2 linked regions of the Martelella mediterranea DSM 17316 genome follow. The protein of the gene in region 1 interacts with the protein of each later gene in a pairwise test. Links are inferred from orthologs where the notes say so. Each region holds a gene or a part of one and is shown on either strand. Other genes may lie near its edges. The genes, in order: hflC and ftsH.

Region 1 (3,319 bases):
GAAACTGAGGATGATATCGCCTTCCTCAAGCGGGCCGCCGGCACTCGGTCCATCCTCGATGATCGAGCCGACCGCGACGCCCGATGGATCGTCCGAACCCAGCGAAGCCGCAAGGTCATCGCTGACCTCCAGCACGCGAATGCCGATCCAGCCGCGCCGCGTCTGACCGAACTCGACGAGCTGATCGACGATATTCTCCGCCAGTTCGCTTGGGACGGCAAAACCGATGCCGATCGAGCCGCCCGAGGGCGAAAGGATCGCGGTATTGATGCCGATCACCTCGCCATCCATGTTGAACAGCGGGCCGCCGGAATTGCCCTTGTTGATCGCCGCGTCGGTCTGGATGAAATTGTCATAGGGCCCGTCGAGCTCGCGCCCGCGCGCCGAGACGATGCCGAGCGTCACCGAGCCGCCGAGACCGAAGGGGTTGCCGATCGCCACCACCCATTCGCCAATTCGCACGGTGCGCGAATCGCCGAACTTCACCGCCGGCAGCGGCGCATCGGGCTCCACCTTGAGAACCGCGAGATCGGTCTTGTCATCGACGCCGAGCAGCGTCGCGTCCAGCGTCTCGCCATCGGCAAGCGTCACGGAAATCGTGTCGGCATTCTCGATCACGTGGTTGTTCGTGACGATGATGCCGTCCGGATCGATGATGAAGCCGGAACCGAGCGACGACACCGGCCGGCTGCCGGGCCCGCCTTCGCCGTCGAAAAAGTCCTCGAAGAATTCCTCGAACGGCTGGCCTTCGGGCACCTTGGGCACCGGACGATCGCCGGCGTCGCCATCGCCTTCCTGCGAGATCGAGATATTGACCACGGAGGGCAGCAGCCTTTCGGCCATGTCGGCGATCGAGACGTCGGAGAGGGTTTCCGCCTCCGCCCGGCCGGCCGGACCCGCAAGCGGCGTCGAAGCGGCCAGAGCGACAGCAAGCCCGAGACCGGCAAGGCGGCGGACAAAGAGGGAATCGACTGTCTTCGACATGAAGCCTCCGTCATTGATGATCAGATCATAGGGCATTTCCGGCGAAGATCGAGACCGGACCCTCCGAAAATGATGGGCCCGCCTCCCACGGCCTCACCCGTGCACCAGGAACACCAGCAGCACGCCAAGCGCGACGGCGACAACGCCTGCCAGCCTCAATGCGCCTTCCGAGAAAGTCGGCAGCAGTCTTGCCATGGAGACAAGAAACGAAGGGGCCAGTGCATAGACCAGCCCCTCGATGATCAGAAAGAATGCGAATCCGATCAGGATATCCTGCATCAGCATGGATCAGTTGCTCCCGGCGGGAGCTTCCGTCGTATCCTCTTCCACGTCCGGCGCGAATGGCGCGGGCGCATCGTCGCTGCCGCTGGAGCCGAAATACTCGAAGAACTCCGAATTCGGCGACAGCACCATCGTCGCATTGTCGTTGATGACGTCCTTGTAGGCGTTCATCGAACGATAGAAGGCGAAGAAGGCAGGATCGCGGCCATAGGCATCGCCAAGGATGCGGTTGCGTTGGCCATCGCCCTCACCGCGCAGGATTTCGGCTTCCTTTTCCGCCTGCGAGGTGATCTCGACGACCTGGCGATCGGCCACGGCCCGCCGGGTTTCGGCCTGTTCGCGGCCGTTTGCCCGGATCGCCTCGGCTTCCGCAAGACGCTCCGACTTCATCCGCGAATAGGTATCTTCCGAGACCTCGGGGGTCAGGTCGGTGCGCAGAACGCGGACGTCGACGATCTTGATGCCGAGCTTCTCGGCGTCGTTGCGCAGCAGTTCCTGGACTTCCTCCATCATCGAAGCGCGTTCGAAGGAAAGCGCCGCCTGGAAGCCGCGCAGGCCATAGACCCGGCGCAGGGCCGAATCGAGCAGCGACCGCAACTGCCCTTCGGCCTCCGTCCGGTCGCCCGAAACGGCCTCGCGGAAGCGTTCGGGATCGTTGATGTTGTACACCGCGAAAGCGTCGACGATGTAGAACTTGCCGTCGGCGACCTGGATACGCAGATCGCTGAGGTCAAAGCGGAGATCCTGCTTCGAGACATACTGAACGCGGTCGGCATCGATGAAGGAGAAGGGAAGCTTGAAATAGATTCCCGGCTCCGACTCCACGCGCTGGATCTCACCGAAACGGATGACGATCGCCTGCTGGCGCGGATTGACCACGAAGAACGAGCCGTAAAGCACCACGAGAATGACGCCAATGGCGGCAAGGGTAGCGAGAAGACGATTGGATGACATTACTGGCTCGCTCCCTGCGTCAGGTTCTGCGTCGAGGATGATGCGGGAAGCGTCCGCTGCGTCCGCTGGGCCGCATCACGGTCGATCTGATCGAGCGGCAGATAGGGAACGACCCCCTGCCCTTCATCATCGACGATGACGTTCTTGGACTGCGACAACGCGTCCTGCATGGTCTCGAGATAGAGGCGCTTGCGTGTCACGTCAGGTGCGGTGCGATAGGAATCATAGATCGAGATGAAGCGCTCGGCCTCACCCTCTGCTTCCTTGACGACGCGGTCCTTGTAGGCCGCCGCCGCCTCGCGGACCACGGCCGCGTTACCGCGGGCAGCGCCCAGTTCCTTGTTGGCATACTGGTTGGCTTCCTGCTGGAAGCGGTCCGCATCCTGTCCGGCGCGCTGCACCTCGTCGAAGGCATCGGCCACCTGTTGCGGCGGCGACGCATCCTGGAAGGACACCGCGTTGACGGTGATGCCGGCGCCGTATTCGTTCATCGTTTCCTGAATGATCGACTTCACGTTGACGGCGATCGCCTCACGCTGCTCGCGGTAGACGTCGTTGGCGGGCCTGCGGCCGACAACTTCGCGCATGGCGCTTTCCGATACCTGATTGAGCGTCTCGATGGGCGATTCGACATCAAACAGGAAGCTCTTGGGGTCGGTCACGTTGTAGATCACCGAGAAGCTGAGATCGACGATGTTCTGATCGCCGGTCAACATGATGCCCTCGGGGTCTCCGCGGCCGCCGCCAAGGCTCATGCGACGTTCGGTGATGTCGACCTTTTCGACGGTCTCGAACGGCCAGAACATGAAGTGCAGACCCGGTTGGGCGACGTCCGTCTTGGGCTTGCCGAAGCGCAGTTCCACGCCGCGCTGGTCGGGCTGGATGGTGTAGACCGACTGCATGATCCAGAACACCGCCAACACCAGAACGATGATCGCGATCAGGCCGGCGCTGAAACCGCCGGGGAACATGCCCTTGAACTGATCCTGGCCCTTGCGGAAGAAATCCTCGATATCAGGCGGGCCGCCGTTTCCGTTGCCGCCATTGCCGCCGCCGGAGGGGCGCTTCGGCCCCTGGCCCCAGGGCCCCTGATTATCGC
Region 2 (3,225 bases), 320 kb from region 1 along the record:
GAACAGCTTGATGCCGTTATCGGCAAAGGGGTTGTGCGAGGCCGAGATCATCACGCCGACATCGGCGCGCAGTGAGCGCGTCAGCATGGCGACGGCCGGCGTCGGGATCGGGCCGAGCAGATAGACATCGAGGCCGGCCGCGGTGAAGCCCGCCACCAGCGCATTTTCCAGCATATAGCCGGAAAGCCGCGTATCCTTGCCGATCACCACGCGGTGGGTGTGATCGCCGCGCCGGAAGATCGTGCCGACGGCGATGCCCACGCGCATCGCCAGATCCGGCGTCATTGGAAAAACATTGGACTGTCCGCGAATACCGTCGGTGCCGAAATATTTACGTGTCATGGCAATCCTCTTCAGCGCCGCGCGCGCCGCGTCGCTCCAAAGCTAAAATACAAACGAGAGTGTCTTCGCAGATTATCGCCCTCAGGGCACTTAAAATAACGTCAACACCGCTAACATGGCGTTACCGTGGCGCGATTGACCAGTAGCCCGCAAACGCCGTCCGGGACGCCCTTCCAAACGCCAACAAAAAAACCGCCGGCTTTGGGGCCGGCGGTTGAATGGTCAATTGGTCTGCGGTTCGAACCCGTCGCCCTTGCCGTCTGCCGGCGCGGGCGCGTCCTTCTTCGGCCCCATCGAGGGCACCGCGGAACCGCGTGAGGGCGGCGTGTCGTCGCCGAGATCGCGGGCGGGCTTCTCGCCCTTCAGGATCGCCTTGATCTCGTCGCCCGACAGCGTCTCATATTCGAGCAGGCCTTCGGCCAGCGCAACGAAGCCGTCGTGGTTTTCCTTCAATATGCGGGTGGCCTCGGTGTAAGCCTCGTCGATCAGGCGGCGGATTTCGCTGTCGATCTTCTGCGCCGTGGTCTCGGAGACGTTCTTCGACTGCGAGACCGAATGCCCCAGGAAGACCTCCTGCTGGTTCTCACCATAGGAGACATGTCCGAGCTCGTCGGAGAACCCCCACTGCGTCACCATAGCCCGTGCAAGCTTGGTCGCCTGCTCGATATCGGAGGATGCACCGGAGGTGATGTTGTCCTTGCCGAAGGTCAGTTCCTCGGCAACACGACCGCCCATCATGATGGCGAGGCGCGAGATCATCCACTTGTAGCTCATCGAGTAGCGGTCGCCCTCGGGAAGCTGCATCACCATGCCGAGCGCGCGGCCACGGGGAATGATGGTCGCCTTGTGTACGGGGTCGGCCACCGGCACCTTCATTGCCACGATCGCGTGGCCGGCCTCGTGATAGGCCGTCAGCTTCTTCTCGGCCTCGGTCATCGCGGTGGAACGCCGCTCGGCGCCCATCATGATCTTGTCCTTGGCGTCCTCGAATTCGGCCATGGTCACCAGACGCTTGTTGCGCCTTGCCGCCATCAGCGCCGCCTCGTTGACGAGGTTCATCAGGTCGGCACCGGAAAAGCCGGGCGTGCCGCGGGCAACGACCTTCAGGTCGACATTCGGGGCAAGCGGCGTATTGCGGGCATGAACCTTCAGGATGCGCTCGCGACCGACGATATCCGGGTTCGGTACCACGACCTGACGGTCGAAACGGCCGGGACGCAGAAGCGCGGGGTCGAGAACGTCGGGACGGTTGGTGGCGGCGATCAGGATAACACCCTCATTGGCCTCGAAGCCGTCCATCTCGACCAGCAACTGGTTCAGCGTCTGCTCGCGCTCGTCATTGCCGCCGCCGAGACCGGCGCCGCGATGACGGCCGACCGCATCGATTTCGTCGATGAAGATGATGCAGGGCGCGTTCTTCTTGGCCTGCTCGAACATGTCTCGCACACGGGATGCGCCGACACCGACGAACATTTCGACGAAGTCGGAACCGGAGATCGTGAAGAACGGCACATTGGCCTCACCGGCAACCGACCGGGCCAGCAGCGTCTTACCGGTACCGGGCGGGCCGACCAGCAGCACACCGCGCGGAATGCGTCCGCCAAGGCGCTGGAATTTCTGAGGATCGCGCAGGAATTCGACGATTTCCTCGAGATCCTGCTTGGCTTCGTCCACGCCGGCGACATCGTCAAAGGTGACTCGGCCATTGGCCTCGGTCAGAAGTTTGGCCTTGGACTTGCCGAAGCCCATCGCCCCGCGCGAGCCGCCCTGCATCTGGCGCATGAAGAACAACCAGACGCCGAGGATCAGAAGCATTGGCAGAAGCGTGCCGACATAACTCAGGATACCGCCGGAACCGTCGTTCACGGGCTTGGCATCGACCTGTACGTTGGCGCTTTCCAGCTTGGTGAGAAGGGAATCGTCGATGACCGGGGCATAGGTATGGAATGTCTTGCCGCCACCGCCGGAATAGGTGCCGGTAATGGTGTTGCCGGTAATGGTCACATCCTTGACCTTGCCGGAATCGACATCGCTGACGAATTGCGAATAAGCCACCTGCGTCGCGCCGTTATGCGACGGCGTCGACTGGAACATGCTGAACAGCGCGACCAGCAGCAACGCGATTATGGCCCACAGCGCAATATTGCGTAAGTTTGGGTTCATCAAAATCCCCGAAATCCTATAACCGGCACGGTGGTGCCGCTGAGTTAGGCCTAACATAGGGTCGCCGCCATGTCTTGCCAAGACAAGCGCATCCCAAGTTTAATATTAACCGCCGAAATAGCCGGGCGCGGGAAAACGCGAAAGGCCGAATGCCTCCGCCAGCCGGTTGGCCAGCGCCAGATCAAAACCGGGCAGATAGCGCTGGTATGGCGAGAGAATGCGGCTGATCCCGACCTCGCCCGGCAATGCGCCCTGCCCTGCGCAAGGCATGGTCAAGCGTGCCAGCTTCGACAGGCGGGAGGGAAGCGCGGCGAAGGCCTCGACAGGTTCGCCGTCAAGGCCAGCGGGGTCAATCTCAACGGTCGCTCCGGAGCGGTTTTCAATCCGCCACCGACCATCCCAAATCCGCGTCGTCCCCGGTAGAACCTCAATGCTCTCAAGGCCACGCCGTTCGCGCAGCATGAAAAGCCGCGTCCGATTGCGCTCGAACAGGCAACGCCCGGCCGTCATGCGCGCGCCATGCGGCGCTTCGGCCATCGCCAGAATATCGGCAAGCGCCGTTTTTCCGGGCCCGTGGGTTTCGCCGCCGATGACCGCCGTCAGCGCCTTCAGCAGATAGCGGGCCGCATCCGGGTTCGCTGCGATCGCTTCCAGGTCGATTTCGGCCACAGCCGCGCCATGAGTGCGCACGGAAGAAACGAGAAGCTCGGCCGCGGCTTC

Evidence for each region.
Region 2: the proteins of hflC (region 1) and ftsH interact in binary tests that used the Escherichia coli proteins (3 or more experiments, as listed by UniProt). The link is inferred for Martelella mediterranea DSM 17316 from one-to-one orthologs.

The regions. Positions count from the first base shown.
Region 1 is NZ_CP020330.1:2,925,500-2,928,818, reverse strand. Bases 247-3,246 are described here. They hold hflC (protease modulator HflC), read right to left. Parts: upstream 2,221-3,246; coding sequence 1,273-2,220; downstream 247-1,272. Other genes in these bases: hflK (FtsH protease activity modulator HflK), read right to left, coding at 2,220-3,246; Mame_RS13655 (DUF2065 domain-containing protein), read right to left, coding at 1,078-1,263; Mame_RS13660 (Do family serine endopeptidase), read right to left, coding at 247-984. Also shown: more of Mame_RS13660, read right to left, coding at 1-246; more of hflK, read right to left, coding at 3,247-3,319.
Region 2 is NZ_CP020330.1:2,608,998-2,612,222, reverse strand. What follows is about bases 36-2,941. They hold ftsH (ATP-dependent zinc metalloprotease FtsH), read right to left. Parts: upstream 2,506-2,941; coding sequence 565-2,505; downstream 36-564. Other genes in these bases: tilS (tRNA lysidine(34) synthetase TilS), read right to left, coding at 2,611-2,941; glmM (phosphoglucosamine mutase), read right to left, coding at 36-342. Also shown: more of glmM, read right to left, coding at 1-35; more of tilS, read right to left, coding at 2,942-3,225. UniProt on the Escherichia coli protein: Acts as a processive, ATP-dependent zinc metallopeptidase for both cytoplasmic and membrane proteins. Plays a role in the quality control of integral membrane proteins.